DNA from 3 places in the Acinetobacter nematophilus genome. Region 2 is predicted to be linked to each of the others. Evidence: predicted binding sites of a transcription regulator. Region 2 holds the regulator's gene; each other region holds the start of a gene.
The links. The regulator PhoB, encoded in region 2, activates phosphate uptake and scavenging genes when phosphate is short. The targets are predictions, from matches to a motif close to TGTCATNAANCTGTCATAA.

Region 1 (6,070 bases), on a different contig from region 2:
TTGGAACCAATAATGTTCTCAGTAATACTGCTGTTGCGAGTACAGCGATTGGTACCAATAACAATGTGACAGGTAATGAGGCTTTAGCTTTAGGAACAAACAATACCGTAAAAGATTTCTCAGGTGTCGCTGTCGGAAGCTACAACAATGCAGAAGGCTATCGCTCAATTGCAGTTGGTGCAGAAAATAAAACTAAAGGTCAATGGTCATCCGCATTTGGTGTTTGGAATGAGGCTGAGGGAGAGCGCTCCTCTGTTTTAGGTGCCAACAATAAGATTCAAGGACGCCGTGCTTTAGGTCTTGGTGTTGCTAATGATATCTCAACTGCAAGTGAATATAGTTCTGCCATTGGTGCTTTTAACAAAATAACTGACAGTACTCAGTCTCTAGCAGCAGGTTATAATAATACGATCACCAATGCCAAAAACAGTACAGTATTGGGTAATGCTAATAAAGTAGAGCAGGAAAATACCCAAGTTTTGGGTAACAAAGTCACGACCACTCAAGCCAACAGTGTTGTATTAGGTAATGAATCGACGGATCGTGCTGCAACAGCCGTGGATAAAGTCACCATCAATGGCGAAGATTATAGCGTTGCGGGTACGGGGGCTGTTGCCAATGGTGTCGTCAGTGTCGGTAAAGTGGGCGGTGAACGTCAGATCATCAATGTTGCAGCGGGTGAAGTGAGTGCAAGCAGTACCGATGCAATCAACGGTTCACAACTTTATGCGACTAATCAAGCGATTACAAAATCCATTACAGACAACAAAACACACTATGTCAGTATCAATGATGATGATACAACAGGCGATAACTACAACAATGATGGGGCTGTAGGTAAAAATGCTGTCGCTGTGGGAGTAAATGCAGCAGCGTATGGTGATAGAGCAACTGCAATTGGTAATGGCTCAATCGCTACAACAGATGGTATTGCCTTAGGCTCTGGTAATCAGGCGAATGGGTTACATAGCATTGCAATTGGTTTTGAAAATATAACAGGCTCGGGCAATCCAGATAATATTGTTTTGGGGATTTCAAATCAAGTTCACGCGAATAATACTACAGTGGTTGGTCGGAATAACACATTAATTGCCAATGATAACAACAATGTTTTTGGTTCAGATAACGAGATTCAATCACCAGATTCAAAACTAGGAAATAATACAGTTCTTGGAAATAAGAACAAGATATTTAGTTTAGGTGAAGTGAGTAATACCGCGCTGCTAGGTAACAACATTACTGCGACCCAAGCCAACAGTGTGGTATTGGGTAACGCATCGGCTGACCGTGCTGCAACAGTTGTAGATAAAATAAGTATTAACGGGCAGGACTATCTCGTTGCAGGTGCCGGTTCAGCAGCCAATGGTGTCGTCAGCGTGGGTAAAGTCGGTGGTGAACGTCAAATCATCAATGTGGCTGCGGGTGAAGTCAGTGCAAGCAGTACAGATGCTGTGAATGGCTCACAACTTTATGCAACCAATCAGGCGATTACCGAAGTGGGTAAATCGGCAGCGACAGCAAAAACAGAAGTTGCCCAAGGTGACAACATGGTTGTGACCGAAAGCAAAGGTGCCAACGGTCAAAGCATTTATAACGTGGCAACAGCCAAAGAAGTTAGCTTTGACAAGACCACTGTAGGTACAGTGATCACGGACAGTGCAACAGGCAAGATCACTGGCTTAGAAGCAGGCACAGTAAGTGCCAACTCTAAAGATGCGATCAATGGCAGTCAGCTTTATAGTGTATCAGACAGTGTCAGCAAAGCGATTGGTGGCAGTACCACCGTCAATGCAGACGGTACGATCACTACCAGCAACATTGGTGGAACAGGCAAAAACACTGTAGATGAAGCGATTACCGAAGTGGGTAAATCGGCAGCGACAGCAAAAACAGAAGTTGCCCAAGGTGACAACATAGTTGTGACCGAAAGCAAAGGTGCCAACGGTCAAAGCATTTATAACGTGGCAACAGCCAAAGAAGTTAGCTTTGACAAGACCACTGTAGGTACAGTGGTCACCGACAGTGCAACAGGCAAGATCACTGGCTTGAATGCAGGTGAAGTGAGTGCAACCAGTACAGATGCGGTCAATGGTTCACAATTATTTGCGACCAACAAAGCCATAGAGGACAGCAAAACCCACTATGTCAGTGTTAATGATGGTGGTAAACAAGGTGCTAACTACAATAATGATGGTGCAACAGGTAAAAATGCTGTAGCCATGGGTGTAGGCGCGAGTGCAGCGGGTGAAAATGCAATTGCGATTGGCAATAACAATAAGGTGGCTCAAAACAATACGTCTGTATTCGGTAGTAATATCACCACAACTCAAGCCAACAGTGTTGTTTTAGGTCATGAATCTACTGATCGAGCAGCGACTTCAGCGTCTAAAGTGACGATTCTTGGTCAAGATTATGCTTTTGCAGGCGTAGGCTCAGCAGCCAATGGTGTCGTGAGTGTGGGTAAAGTCGGTGGTGAACGTCAAATCATTAATGTTGCAGCGGGGCAACTCAGTGCAACCAGTACAGATGCAGTCAACGGTTCACAATTGTATGCAACGAATCAAGCCATCTCTTCTTTACAAGATCAAGTGGCAGGTTCAAAAAGTACAATTTCTGAAGGTAAAAATACTACAGTGACCAAAACCACTAATGCAGATGGTTCAACAGACTATCAAGTGGCGACTAAAGATGATGTGAGTTTTGACTCTGTGACAGTCGGTGGTATTAAAGCAGATGGTCAAACCAACAAGATTACAGGTTTGGCTGATGGTAGTGTGAGCGCAACTTCGAATGAAGCGGTCAACGGTAGTCAATTGCATGGTACTGCTGAAAGTATCGCAACAAGCTTAGGTGGAAATGCCAAAGTCAATGCTGATGGTACGATCAGTACCAGTAACATTGGTAACACCGGTAAAGACAATGTGCATGACGCCATTGCCTCAATACAAGGGCAGGTTGCAGGATCTAAAACCAGTGTATCTGCTGGTAAAAATACTGTAGTGAGCAGTAGTACCAATGCGGATGGTTCAAATAACTATCAAGTGGCTTTGGCTGATGATATTAAACTGAACTCTGTAACCTCCAATCAAGTAACCGCAAACCAAGTCACAGCCAATCAGGTGATGGCGAATCAGGTCAATGTGGGTAAAGTCACCATTGATGGTACCACCAATAAAGTCAGTGGTTTGGCGAATGGGACAATCAGTAAAGATTCTACGGATGCAGTCAATGGCTCACAGCTGCACCAAACCAACAGCCATGTATCTCAATATTTGGGTGGAGGTTCAGCGCTAAATCCAGATGGTACAATTGCTGCACCTACCTATAATGTTGCTGGTGGAACTTATCACAATGTAGGAGATGCTTTAGGTGCTGTTGATGCTCGAGTAACGAATCTAGAACAAGCATTCTATAACACCAATAAAAATATGGAAGATTTACGTAATGATACTTATGCAGGAATTGCAGGTGCAATGGCTGTAGGGAATTTACCGCAACCGACTGAAGCAGGTATGAGCATGATGAGTGCAGGTCTTTCTGGTTATCGTGGTGAAACTGCAGTTGCCGTAGGCATCAGTGCGATTACCGAGAGCAATAAAATTGTCTGGAAAATGGGCGCTTCTGCAGATAGTCGTAGCAATATTGGTGGTGCTGTATCTGTGGGATATCAGTGGAAATAAACTAAACGAGAAATTTAGATTTTATTATTTCTTAAATAAGTTTTCAAAAGCTCAGCCCCTCATAGGGCTGAGTTTTTTATGAGAATCAATCTGTTGAGAAACTCATACAGTAAAATATAATTTCTCTTGCTGAATAAAATCAATGCGAAGAAGCTATTGTTTAATCATATAGAGTTTCATTGCGATACTTTACATTTAAAGTTTGAATCAATTTGCATAGGCAAAACCACATGATTGGAAAACAAGCAATGGTTCAAAAGTACAAAAGAAATGAATCCCCAAATTTTCCAACAATTTGTATAAAAGCATAAAGTTGATTCGTATGGATGATTGCAATCAAATCACTTATATGAATGATCTGGCAGTTTGACTATAGATTTTCAAGTTTAAACGAAAATTGGCTTTAAATTTGCATGCTTGTATAGCGCTGAGTTGTATTGTCAAAATTTGATGAATGCTTATTCAAAAAATGTGTCTGTTTTTTCATCAAATTGTCACAAATATCGTAGATACTCGATGGAAATATAGATTCATCTGTCATATTTGACTGAAATATTACAAATATTATTTCAGGTAGAAATGTAATATTTTTCGAAAATTAATTTCGCTAAATTATTATAAGTTGCTGAATATATTTGATAAAAATATAAAATAAGTCGCAAGGACTGCGAAGTAATGGAGTGAAAAAAGTAAAAAATTCACTTCATTGGAGAGCTATTTGTCATATAATTGTCACAATTTAATTGAACAATAAGCGCATTCTAATATTCGCTTACCTTCTGCATGAATTCGAATTTACCTCCCGTCTCAGATTCTGCACCATCGTCTCAAGCTGCTAAATCGACGAATGTGCATGTACCTACACCGAAATTCTTTATGCCGGTGTTTCTGACGATTATTATTGCAACCTTGATTTATATTGGGGTGCAAGTTAGTGCAGATTTAGCACATGTTCCTCCTTTAAGCCTTTATTCAGTCATTCTTTTAGCGACTGCTTTATTCATTGCTTTAGGCTTTGAATTTGTAAACGGTTTCCATGATACAGCCAATGCTGTGGCTACAGTCATTTATACCAATGCTTTGCCTGCACCAGTTGCAGTGATGTGGGCTGGTTTTTGTAATTTCCTTGGGGTAATGGTCGCAAGTGGTGCTGTTGCTTACGGAATCATTGCATTACTTCCTGTTGAGTTAATCATGAATGTTGGGAGTGGTGCAGGCTTTGCGATGGTATTTGCCATGCTGATTGCTGCGATTCTTTGGAATTTAGGTACTTGGTTTTTGGGTATTCCAGCATCGAGTTCTCATACCTTGATTGGTTCAATTTTAGGTGTGGGGATCATGAACTACATTTTGCATGCCTCCAGTGGTGCAAGTGGTGTAGACATGGATCAGGTCATTAAAGTTGGGAAAGCATTGTTGTTTTCTCCTTTAATTGGCTTTGCTTTTGCAGCAGTGGTGTTCCTGATTGTTAAAAAGTTATTTAAAAAGCAACTTGAACTATTCCAGCCACCAGAAGGCAATAAGCCACCACCACCTTTGATTCGTGCGATTCTTATTTTTACCTGTACGGGTGTCAGCTTTGCGCATGGCTCAAATGATGGTCAAAAAGGTATGGGACTTATCATGCTGATTTTGATTGGGATTGTGCCTTTGGCTTATTCTTTAAACCGTGGTTTGGATCAACAGCATTTACAGTCATTTTCACAATTGTCTGGTCAAACTGCGACAGCGATTTATGCAGAACATGCTGATATTCCTGACGAGCAAGCACGTGCAACGATCACTAAGTTTATTCAAACCAAAGAAATGAATACTGCTGTGGTACCCGCTTTGGCAAGTTTGACTGACCATTTGGGTGAGCGTGTTGGAAAGTTTGGGAATCTTCAAGATATTCCAGAAGCTGAAGTCTCTTCTTTACGCAATGATATGTATTTAAGCACAACAGCATTTAAACGTTTGGAAAAAGCAGATCAACTTCCAAAAATGGATGAAGCTCAAGCCAAGGTCGTGAAAGACTATCGTAAAAATCTCGATTCATTTCTACAGTATATTCCAAATTGGGTGAAAGTTGCTGTTGCCTTGGCTTTGGGTCTGGGTACGATGGTGGGCTGGAAGCGTATTGTGGTGACTGTGGGAGAACGTATCGGTAAGCATCATATGACCTATGGTCAAGGGATGTCTGCTGAACTTGTCGCAATGTCCACTATTGCAGCTGCGGATGGTTTTGGTTTGCCTGTATCAACAACACATGTACTTAATAGTGCGGTTGCAGGAACGATGGTTGCCAACAAATCTGGGTTGAATTTTGCGACGGTTAAAACGATTCTTTCGGCTTGGATCTTTACCTTACCTGCGACCATTTGTTTATCCGGTGGACTGTTCTGGTTATT
Region 2 (6,070 bases):
GTTCTGTCTATGAACAACTACATATTCCCCATGCCTTACACGTAAAGCCACAATTGTTGGTGAGACAGGAAGAACAAGCTTCAGGGCTGCTGCCTGATGAAGACGGTCTAAATGCGCTGATCGAATATTTAAATATTTCGCCTGAGCATCATGTTGTAGTTTATGATGATGAAGGTGGGGCTTGGGCTGGACGTTTGATTTGGAATTTGCATTGCCTTGGCTTTTACAATACCAGTTTATTAAATGGCGGTATTCATGCTTGGTTGGCAGAAAGTTTCCCGACTTCATCAGAAATTGAAACATTTGAACCAGTTAAAACATTGGTTCCGGTCAATTTAAATCATCTTGAGCAACATCGCATTGAATATGCGGAATTGTTGGAAAAGGTTCAGCAACAAAGCATTCAAGTCTGGGATTGTCGAACATCAGAAGAATATACTGGGCAACGTTTGGCAGCTAGACGCGGCGGTCACATTCCAAATGCACAACATTTTGAGTGGAGTACTGCAATTAACCGCCAAAATCATTTAAAATTGCATCCTCTAGAGCGCACGCAACAACGTCTAGAACAATTGGGCTTTCAATTTGATCAACCTGTGGTGGTGTACTGTCAATCACATCATCGTTCAGGCTTGGCTTATATTTTAGGTCGGTTACTGGATTGGAATATCCAAGCCTATGATGGTGCGTGGAGTGAGTGGGGCAATCGCCTCGATAGTCCAATTATTACTGGAGAATCACCTGCGTGAGTCTTACATCAACCTTAAAAAAACAAATTTTTATTCAAGCTCAAAAAGTTGTTCCACAACAACAACTCAGCCGTGTTGTTGGCAAAGTTGCAGCCAGTGAAAACCCAGTCGTTAAAAACTTAGCGATTCAAGCTTTTAAAGCTCAGTACGGGATTGATCTTTCGATTGCTGAGCAAACGGATGCGTTGAAATATAAATCGTTTAATGATTTTTTTACTCGTGCCCTGAAACAGGGTGTACGAGAAATTGATACAGATCCGAGTAGTATTGTTTCTCCTGCAGATGGTGCGATTTCACAATTAGGAAAAATTAAAGATGGAGATATCTTTCAAGCCAAAGGTCAGCATTTTACTGTAGAGCAATTGATTGGTGACCCAAAATTGGCTGCACCTTTTGTTCATGGAGAATTTGCAACAGTTTATCTATCGCCACGTGATTATCATCGTGTGCATATGCCATTTGCAGGAACCCTGACGGAAACTTTATATATCCCAGGTGAATTATTCTCAGTCAACCAAACCACTGCTGAAAATATTCCGGGCTTGTTTGCACGTAACGAGCGTATGGTGTGTCTGTTTGATACTGAATTGGGGCGTATGGCTGTAGTTCTGGTGGGTGCGATGATCGTCGCGGGTATTGAAACTGTGGCAACAGGCAAAGTGAAGCCAACTGGACGTTTAGAATTGAACCATCATGAGTTGGTGTTGGAAAAAGGTGCTGAGCTCGGACGTTTTTATCTAGGCTCAACTGCAATTGTATTGTTTGAGCAAGATAAAATGAATTGGGATGCACAATTTAAAGCCAATTCCGCTGTTGTGATGGGTGAGGCTCTAGGGCACACACTATAATTTCTTGATTCATAGTGGGTTGTATTTTTTCATGTAGAGAATACAACTCCTCTAAAAATATCACAGGTTTGTATTACATTTATATTTAAAGCAAACGATATAATATCAAATGTAAAAAATAAGTTGGATTCACCAACAGCATCATAGTTTTGCGTATATATCTCCACTCAACATGGAGACATCCATGCCCCCTCGCGATAGCGATTTAGAAAAAATTCGCAGACCCCAAAGCACATCCATCTTATTTACAATTGGCGTACCATATAAAAATGCTGATGAAATTTGATATTGGAAACGTTATCCGAAGCTGTTTGTGGCAGGACATATTTTATAAGGTATTGTTTCTGCGGCCTATTGAATAGGTTGCTGGTGACTGAAAAGTTTTAGGCTAAGCAGCGATATCGCTGCGCAAGATGGTTGCTCTTGCGGAGCTTGACTATTCATGCCGAGACAAAATTCAATCGAGTCGAAGGCTGATCCTGAAATTGAGTGAAAACTCAGCCAAGATCCTTGTTTTTCAATCAATGAAAAATATAGTGATGTTGAACTCAGGTTCACTGAGATAAAAACTTATTTTAATTTTTAGGATAAATCAAAGCCCATGCGCTTTTAAATAAGATTGTTTTAAAGCTTGTGCATCTGCTAAAGCATTGTGTGGGGTTTCAGACGCTACATGTGTTTCGATTGGATCTGGCATCCAGAGTCGCATGGACAGTGAAGGCGTTCGTATACACTTTCCTGCTGAGAGTACTAAACTCCGCATAAACAAAGCAAAATCTTCTGGCCAATCTGCGATGATTTCAATCTGTTCATATTGAAACAAAAAAATCTGCAAACGACTTTGAAATTTTTTGAATTGAATGGGTGGCTGGTTTAACCGTGGTATCACATGATCTTTTACCCATGGTACAGGATTTGGGCATTCTAAAACCTCATAAAATGATTGATGCTGTTCATCGACCAATGCCAATGAAATCAGTTCACCACCAAAACCATTAAACTCACAATCTAAAAATAATTTCATTTAAATTAATCAAGAATTAACCAGCAAAATCAAGGCGCTCTTTAGGGAACACCACTCTAAAAACTGAACCTTGGTTTTCTTTAGAATCAATTTCAAGATAAGCATTATGTTGCATTAAAACATGCTTTACGATTGCTAAACCTAGGCCTGTTCCACCCGTTTGTCGACTTCTCGCACTGTCTACGCGATAAAAACGTTCAGTTAAACGCGGGATATGCTTGGGATCAATCCCAATGCCCGTGTCTTCAACAGTAAAATAACCATGTTCAGTGTCATCATGCCAACCAATCGTCACAGTTCCCCCTTTAGGAGTATATTTGATTGCATTGGTAATTAAGTTACTGAAAGCACTGGCAAGTTCTGCATCTGAACCAATCAGATCACAATGGCTGTCGATATCCAAATTTAAAGTGTGTCCATAATCAACGTTATAGGCTTGTGCATCATCAAAAAGTTGATTCATCAAATTGGGCATATCGATAATTTGGTTTTTAGCGACCTGTTTATTGCCTTCCAGCCGAGAAAGTAACAGTAAATCATTCACCAAGGCATTCATGCGTCGCGTTTGAGATTGCATCTGTTCAAAGGCGCGTTTCCAACGAGGATTTAGATCTTCTTGGTCAGTAAAAGTTTCAATATAGCCGCTGAGAACTGTTAAGGGTGTACGAAGCTCGTGCGAAATGTTATCCACAAAGTCTTTACGCATCTGCTCAAGATTGTGTACGCGGGTTACATCATAAGCGACCAACAAACGACTCTCACTGCCAAAGCGAGTCAGTTTGATTTGCACATAATGTTCTTCAAACACGGATGACTTTATTTTTATACCATCAGGTGATTGATCAATATTATTAAAATATTCGATAAAACTCGGTTGGCGGATAATGGTTAAAATATTGCGCCCACGGTCTAAAGGTTGAATGCCCAGCAGTTTTTCCGCAGCAGGGTTCCACCATTCGATTTGATGAAGTTCATCTGTTAAAACCACAGCTTCTGCCAAAGCCACCAAGGACGATTGTGCACGATCAATCAAGCCGACCATTTCAGCTTGAACAACTCGTTCTTGGCGTTGTGCACGATAGACATTAAACAGTAGCGCTCCCCAAATGCCTTCGAGATTAGGTGGAGAATCGTAAGGGCGATTAGAAATCCATTCATTGACCAAATACAAAGAACGCAATTGAAATGCAAAAAAAACGGCAAAACCGATGGAAATACAAATCCAAAAATAACCGATCCCTAACCCAATAAATCCGCCAATAATCAGTAAAAAAGCCAACAGGCGTAAGTCTTGTTTTGCAAACTCCCACAAACTGCTGTAGCGGAACTTTTTATGTTCACGTGCAATATCTGGGACGGGATAGGGTTCATACATAGAAATTTATTTACCTTGAGAATGCTTAACCTATGGCAACATCTGCACGGGTAGAGAAACGATATCCAGTTCCACGTACGGTTTGTACATAGCGATCTGCGCCATAAGGTTCAAGCACTTTACGCAAGCGACGGATGTGAACATCAATGGTACGGTCTTCAATATAAACATTTCCACCCCAAACTTGGTCAAGTAGTTGGGCACGTGTGTAGGCACGCTCTGGATGCGTCATAAAGAAGGCCAATAAACGGTATTCTGTTGGGCCCATATCTAAAATACTGTCACCAAAACTTACGCGCTGGCTAACAGGATCAAGTACCAGACCATTGGCATCAATGGTTTTTTCGCCACTCAATGCATTGGCACGACGCAGTACGGCCTTGATACGGGAAACCAATTCACGTGTTGAAAAAGGCTTGGTCATATAGTCATCTGCACCAGCATCAAGACCTTGAACTTTATGGTCTTCTTCGCCACGTGCAGTCAACATAATCACTGGAATTTCTGCCAGATTTTCATCTCGCTTTAAGCGACGGCATAGATCGACACCGCTGACACCACCTGGCATCATCCAATCAAGCAAGATCAAGGATGGGCGTTGATCTACGATCATTTGATGGGCTTGTTTTGCATCTTCAGCTTGCAGGCACTGAAAACCTGCCATATCCAATGAGGTATGGATCATTTCCCGAATCGGAAGTTCGTCATCGACGATTAATATATAGTCATCTTTCACAACGCAATATCCTATGTATGAACGGTGAACCGTCTTTTATTTATGACAGGCTTATTACAAAGATTAATTATGACAGTATCATTGCAAAAACAAGATGTAGACGAATTTTTGCAAAAAAATGTGACAAAAAATGGGCGATGTGATGAAAATTAGATGACATTTTTAAATAATCTGTTCATTTTGCCCAAAGAAAAAGCATCAAATTAAATCATAAAAATTAAAATGTGACAGTTTTATGACATTATTTATTCAGTAGCAAGAGTAAAACTTCGTGGCTATTTAGGTGAAAAAGTATCAATTAATGACACAAAAACCACTTCGCAAGCGGAAACAATTTCTTCAAGAGATTGTTTAAAACCGCCCATGACCCAGCGTACGGCAATTTGTGTAACATAGCCATTTAAGCCTGTAGCAACCAACGAAATCTCCTGTTCACTGCGTTCAATATGCGGCATCATCAGGGTGACAAAAGAATGAATTAATCGATCAAAACGCCCCATAGTTTCGTGAATAGTTGCGTGATTATGTAGCTCTTGAACCAACATGGCATCAATATAAATAATACGGGCAACACGTGGATCGTTTTTTAACATGGTAAAAATTGCGGTTAAGCCTCCTTTAATCATATTTCTAGGCTCAGGCGCACCTTGCATCACGCCTTGCATGACAGTTTGCTGCAATTGTTCAATTAACTGTAAAAAAATGACTTGGAACAGTTCCTCACTCTTTTTAAATGATTCATAAAAATAGCGTTCAGTCAGCTTTGCTTCATTACAAATATCTTTGACTGTGACGGAAAAGAAACCATGTGTTCCATATGCCGCGATGCCTGCTTCAATCAGTTTTTCTCGGCGTGCGAGCTTTCTTTCGGACAAGGACATGCCTTTGAATTGGCGTTCTTTTGTGGTTCTATTTATGGTTTTCTTTTCAGTTAAGCGAGATTCAGTCATTGTAAAAAATTACTCGTGTCATGTTCGATTGTCACAAAGAAGGGATTATTTTAGCAATAAAAGCCATTGAAACCTATTTAAGATTTTTTGTATAAAAAAACAACTGCTCATTCACAATATAATATTGACAATAGTTATTGTCAAAATTATATTGAGCAGATGAGCTGCACATTATCAGTATTATTGTGTGCGGATTTTAATAAAGGATAGACAATGAAAAATTTTAAAAACAAAGTCGCTGCAATTACAGGTGCTGGCTCTGGTATGGGACAACAGCTTGCGATTTTACTGGCAAAAGCAGGCTGTCATTTATCAATCAGTGATGTGAATGAAAAAGGTTTGGCAGAAACAATCGAATTGGTTAAACCTTATAATGTTCGTGTTACTT
Region 3 (6,070 bases), on a different contig from region 2:
TAAATCTGGGCTGATTTCGATACGTTTAACCACATTGCGGCAGGTCATGGTTACTTTGACTAAACCACCACCAGCTTCTGCTTGAACTTCAGTTTGAGCCAGTTTTTCTTTAGCTTTCTTGACATTACTTTCCATGTCTTTTTGCATGCGTTGCGCTTGTTGCATCAACATATTAATGTTCATAAGGTACTCCGAACAAAGTCTACAAATTAATTTTTACCTAATCTTCTGTCGTGAATGCTTGGTTAAAAGTTCACAAAATGAATCTAAGGCTATATTTACAAATTAGCTTATCTTAAATTAAATCTAATCCGTGAGAAAGGTCACGAATAATATCATTGACGTCTTCTAAACCAACAGACAAACGGATTAAACCTTCACGGATACCCGCTGCAGCTTTTGCTTCAGGCGAAAGTTTACCATGTGTCGTTGTGGCAGGATGAGTTATGGTTGACTTGGCGTCGCCTAAGTTGCCTGTAATTGAAATGAATTGTGTATGATCGATGACTTTCCATGCCCCTTCTCGCTCACCTTTCACCTCAAATGAGACAATCCCACCAAAGCCTGTTTGCTGTTTCGCCGCCAATTCATGACCAACATGCTCTGGTAATCCAGCAAAGTAAACTTTCTCAACTTTCGGATGTTTAACCAACCATTCAGCGATGATCTGCGCACTTTCAGAGTGCGCTTTCATACGCAATCTCAGTGTTTCCAAACCTTTTAAAAATACCCAAGCATTGAAAGGACTCATAGATGGTCCTGTAGTTCTCACATAACCAAAAACGTCTTCAAGAAGTTTGTGATTACCTACGACAGCGCCACCCAATGCTCGACCTTGCCCGTCTAAATATTTAGTTGCTGAATAAATCACGAGGTCCGCACCAAACTGTAATGGGCGTTGCAAGATTGGTGTGCAGAAACTGTTGTCAATTGCCAACAAAGCATCATTTGCATGTGCTAAATCAGATAAGGCTTGAATATCAGCCACTTCTGCCAATGGATTGGATGGTGATTCAACAAAAAGTAATTTGGTTTCAGGACGAACAGCTGCTTGCCATGCACTTAGATCTGTTAAGTCAACAAAAGTCACGGCAACATTAAATTTGGCAACATACTTTTCAAATAACGCAACTGTTGAACCAAAAACAGCACGTGAACAGATCACATGATCGCCAGCTTTTAAGAAAGACATCGCGACAGCCATAATTGCTGCCATACCTGAACTTGTTGCCACAGCACGTTCACCCCCTTCGAGTGCGGCTAAACGTTTTTCAAACATCGTAACCGTCGGATTGGTAAACCGTGAATAAATATTTCCTGGCTCAGCACCTGAGAATTTTGCTGCCGCTTCAGCTGCATTTTCATAAACGAATGATGAAGTCAGAAAAATTGGTTCTCCGTGTTCTCCTTCAAAACTGCGTGTATGACCGGTACGAATTGCTAAGGTGTCAAGTTGGTATTCAATGTCGTCGTGCTGGCTCATTTCAACTGCTCAGTCCTAAAACTGCCTTTGTAAAATATTGCCAACATTTTGAGCGTCCTATGTATTTAAGGTCAAGGTAAAATCGCAAATTATCACATACACTTCGCATAAATCTGTGTAAAAATGAGACAAACATCGCTTATGACCCAAGTATCAGCCAAGTTCCAAGTAAGGAAAGCCAAGTTAAAAAATTTAACGACACGGATATTCAATGGCAAGTCACTGGTTTTATCTCAACGTACACCTTATGAAGTCATTGCAGAGCATCATCAAACCAAAGTACGTTACTATGCTGCGCCAGAAAAAAAGTTTAAAGAACCTTTGGTTTTTACCGCACCATTGTCAATTAATATGGCAATTTATGACCTTTATCCTTATCGCTCATTAATTAAATATTTTACAGAACAAGGCTTTGATGTTTATTTATTGGATTGGGGAAAATTAAGCTATCAAGATCGTGATTTAAACTTTCTTTACTTTATCGATGAATCTATGCCTTTGTGTATCGATAAGATTCGAGAGCATTCACAGAGTGATCAAATATCACTGCATGGCTGGAGTATGGCTGGAATTTTTGTCTTACTGTACAGTGCTTTACACCGACCTAATTATGTGAAAAATCTCATTGTACTTGCCAGCCCTATTGACAGTTATGCATCTGGTGGAATCGGAAAACTGTATCAACGCATCAATAACCTGATCATCAAAAACCAAAAAATTAAAGATACACTTTATAAAGGTGGCTTACCCAGAAAACTGATTCATACTCCAGGTTTGCTCAATGCTATAGGATTTAAAGTTCTTGATCCCAAAGGCTGGTATGAAGGTCACAAACAATTATTACTCAATTTAGATGATCGAGCGCTTTTACATGAACATGCCACTCTTGGAAATTTTCTCAATCATATGGTGGATTATCCCGGAGGTGTCAATCAAGACATGCTGTTTAATGTATGGCTTCAAAATCCACTCAAACATGGCGCCATACAGCTCAGTCGGCACACAATAGAACTTAAAAATATTAATTGTTCTTTAATGGTAGGTGCCGGAAAAAGTGATCAAATGGTCACTGCCGATGCGGTTAAGCCTTTAATCGCATTGACAAATAGTAGCGATGTCACGTTTACTCTAATTCCTGGAGGACATTTAGGACTGATGTCTAGCCAAAAAAGTGCAGAAGAATTTTGGCCGACATTATCCAAATGGTTAGAACAACGATCGACTAAAAGTTAAGAGACAGTTATGAATACTACAGTTGCGTTTATAGGTTTAGGTGCTATGGGCTATCGTATGGCAGCGCATTTACCTCAACATTTTGATACTGTTTATGTATGGAATCGAAATTTTGAAAAAGCCAAACAACATGCAACTGAGTTCGGTACCCAAGCGGTAACATTAGAACAGGCAGTTCAGGCTGATATAATTTTTTCGTGTTTACCCACCAGTCAAGATGTTGATGATTTAATTCAAGGACTAAAAATCAAATCAGGTGCGATTTGGGTAGATTGCACCAGTGGTGTGCCTGATGCAGCACGTCTACAGGCAATACAACTCAAACAACGAGATATTGATTTTTTGGATGCTCCTGTAAGCGGACAAACGATTGGTGCTGAAAATGCCACACTCACGTTCATGGTAGGCGGATCAGCGAATGCATTTCAAGCTGCTTTACCTGCAATGCAGGCGATGGGTAAACTGATTAAACATGTCGGTGATTCTGGCGCTGGATTTGCGGTAAAAGCAGTCAATAACATGATGATGGCCGTTCATCTGTGTGCAGCTGCGGAAGGATTTACGACACTCAAAGCGCATGGCGTAAATTTGCATGAGGCATTAGATTGTATTAATGCTTCAAGCGGCAAAAGTGGTGTAACTGAATCGATCCTCCCACAACGTATTCTCAACAGAAGTTTTCCACTGACCTTTGGACTACCTTTATTGGCAAAAGATACAGGAATTGCCATTGATTTAGTGCGAGAGGCAAAACTCTCTACGCCTATTCTTGGACTCACACAAAGTCTAATCCAGGCAGCAAACAGCATTGCCCTCCCAGACAGCGACTTCTCAACCGCGGTAAAAATGTATGAATCGTGGAGCAAAATTACATTAGATTAATTTTTCGTCATTGAATAATCACAACCAGCCCCTATAATCTAATCAAGTGACACACGAATATGTCAATTTTGAGGCAAACTCATGAACAAATATTTTATTGCAACACTTTCAGCTTTATCCATTTTTGTGGGTACGCAAGCTTTCGCGGATAATGCACAAGAATGCAAAAAATTGCAGGATGACTATAACGTGATCTATGCATCAAAAGGTTTCTGCTTTAAAGATCCTGAAGCGAAAGCAAAATATAATAATGACAATTGTTATACAAGTAAGCCTAAATTTACTGAAAAAGAGCAACAAAAACTTGACTCTATTAAGGAACGTCAGAAAGAATTGAATTGTAAATAATGACATTCATACATTTAAGGAAGTGAATATGGCTTATGATGATCAGAATATTTTTGCTCGAATCTTACGTGGCGAACTTCCAGCACTAAAAGTTTATGAAGATGATCATGTGCTTGCATTTATGGATATTATGCCACAAGCAGATGGTCACACTTTAGTGATTCCCAAAACGAAAGCCATTACATTATTGGATTTAGAACCGGAAGCAGCGGCTTATACAATTAAAATTGTTCAGAAAATTGCTCAAGCAATTGAAAAAGCACTAGATGCGAAAGGTATTGTCTTAATGCAGCTCTCTGGTGCATCTGCTGGGCAAACTGTACCACATGTACACTTTCATCTTATTCCAAGCTCCGTACACGAATTAGGTCGTCATGCTGCACAGATGGGCGATCAAGAAAAAATTAAAGCGTTGGCTGAAAAAATTAAGTCCGCACTCTTGTAAAAGATTATTCTATATAAATGAGGCATTTATTGCCTCATTTTTTTTGTCAAAATTACATCAATATTCAGTTTACGTCATCAAATTGTCATTTATTCTTCACTTATATGTAACAAAGTTTACAGATACTGCATGCAAGTTAGTAAGTAGTTTCAAAACAACACTTACTGAATAAAAAAAGTAACAGCAAACTCGCATTGAACATGTTTTGGAGAAATCTCAATGAAAAAAGTGCTACTCGCTGCAGCAATCGCCACCCTTAGCATCAGCGCAGCTCAAGCAGCGCCAACATTGTATGGTAAGCTCAACGTAACTTTAGATCAAATTGATAATAATGGTTTTAAAGACGAAAGCGTAACGAAAGTAAACTCTAATGCGTCTCGTATTGGTGTTAAAGGGGAAGAAAAATTAACTGATAAATTATCTGCTGTATATTTGGCAGAATGGCAAATCAGTGCTGATGGTGATGGCGATGTTTTCAGTAACCGTAACCGTTTCGTGGGGATCAAATCAGATGGTATCGCAACGTTAAAAGTAGGTCAGTTTGATTCATACTTCAAAAATGCTGCTGGAAACAACCAAGATATCTTTAACGATCACAATGAACTTGACATGACTACTATTTTAGTTGGTGAAGATCGTCTTAAAAACGTGATTGGTTTTGAAACTGATAAAAAATTATTGGCTGGCCTAGCATTCAACATTATGTTCCAACAAGGTGAAGAGTCGTCTGCATTAAACAACTCTGCAAAAGGTCAAAAAGGTAGCCGTGATGGTTTTGGTGATGGCATTTCAACATCATTGACTTATGACAACAAAGACTATGGTTTGGCAGCAGCTGTTGCAGGTAACTTTGGTGTAGCATCAAAATATAACGCATATAGCTCTGAATTAGGTGGTAACACAATATATTCTGATGCAATCCGTGTGACAGGTTCTATCGATTTGAAACCTGCCGGTCTTGATGGTTTAGTTTTAGGTGCATTGTGGCAAACTGCTAAACCAACTGATGATACAGTTTCTACGACTTCTGGCACAACTGTAACATCATTCAAAGGTTTAAAAGAAAATGCGTATGGTGTAACTGCTGCCTACACTATTCCTTCAACTCCAGTTAAATTAAAAGCTGAATATATTTCTGCGACAACTGAGTTAGATGGTCGTGATGATCGTAAACAAGACCTTTATGGTGTTGGTGCAGATTATAACATCAATAAGCAAACACGTTTCTACGGTATTGTCGGTCAACAAAAACGTGATTGGACAGCATCTTCAACTCCAGAGAAGAAGAAAACTGTTATTGGTCTCGGTATGGAATACAACTTCTAATCCACTACCCTATATCAATCAAAAAACGGCAAGTTCTCTTGCCGTTTTTTTAGAATCAAGTATCTAAAAATCTCGAATTTCATCAAACCAAGCATTTATTTTTTCTTGATCTATATCAAATTTCGACGCTTCAACAAGTTGCTGAACAGCGATTCCAGTATCTTCCCTTTCTGATGTTTCTATGTTGGGTAATGTATTGATCTGTGCTATGAATTGATCAATATAAAGTTTTACTTCCGGCTCTGTTTTCGCTTTAATGATTTCTTTTAAAGCAACTTTATATGCTTTTGTCGCGATCTTGGCATTCTTAGTTTCCCAGTTTTCAAAAGGGATACCATATTCTGATGTAAACC

Region 1: OSH00_RS02855 (inorganic phosphate transporter) is a predicted target of PhoB. The motif match lies at 4,400-4,418, and genes of this name have one in related genera.
Region 3: OSH00_RS07100 (porin) is a predicted target of PhoB. The motif match lies at 4,464-4,482, and genes of this name have one in related genera.

The regions. Positions count from the first base shown of each region.
Region 1 covers NZ_JAPKMY010000001.1:599,507-605,576, reverse strand. Annotated here, with positions in the region: gene OSH00_RS02860 (YadA-like family protein) at 1-3,680, shown strand, start outside; gene OSH00_RS02855 (inorganic phosphate transporter) at 4,464-6,070, shown strand, end outside.
Region 2 covers NZ_JAPKMY010000007.1:76,548-82,617, forward strand. Annotated here, with positions in the region: gene OSH00_RS13490 (sulfurtransferase) at 1-749, shown strand, start outside; gene asd (archaetidylserine decarboxylase) at 746-1,597, shown strand; gene OSH00_RS13500 (hypothetical protein) at 2,190-2,621, opposite strand; gene phoR (phosphate regulon sensor histidine kinase PhoR) at 2,638-3,996, opposite strand; gene phoB (phosphate regulon transcriptional regulator PhoB) at 4,022-4,732, opposite strand; gene OSH00_RS13515 (TetR/AcrR family transcriptional regulator) at 5,008-5,682, opposite strand; gene OSH00_RS13520 (SDR family NAD(P)-dependent oxidoreductase) at 5,896-6,070, shown strand, end outside.
Region 3 covers NZ_JAPKMY010000002.1:716,862-722,931, forward strand. Annotated here, with positions in the region: gene OSH00_RS07070 (YbaB/EbfC family nucleoid-associated protein) at 1-183, opposite strand, end outside; gene OSH00_RS07075 (O-succinylhomoserine sulfhydrylase) at 296-1,483, opposite strand; gene OSH00_RS07080 (alpha/beta fold hydrolase) at 1,625-2,716, shown strand; gene OSH00_RS07085 (NAD(P)-dependent oxidoreductase) at 2,726-3,598, shown strand; gene OSH00_RS07090 (YARHG domain-containing protein) at 3,680-3,946, shown strand; gene OSH00_RS07095 (HIT family protein) at 3,975-4,391, shown strand; gene OSH00_RS07100 (porin) at 4,611-5,717, shown strand; gene OSH00_RS07105 (hypothetical protein) at 5,781-6,070, opposite strand, start outside.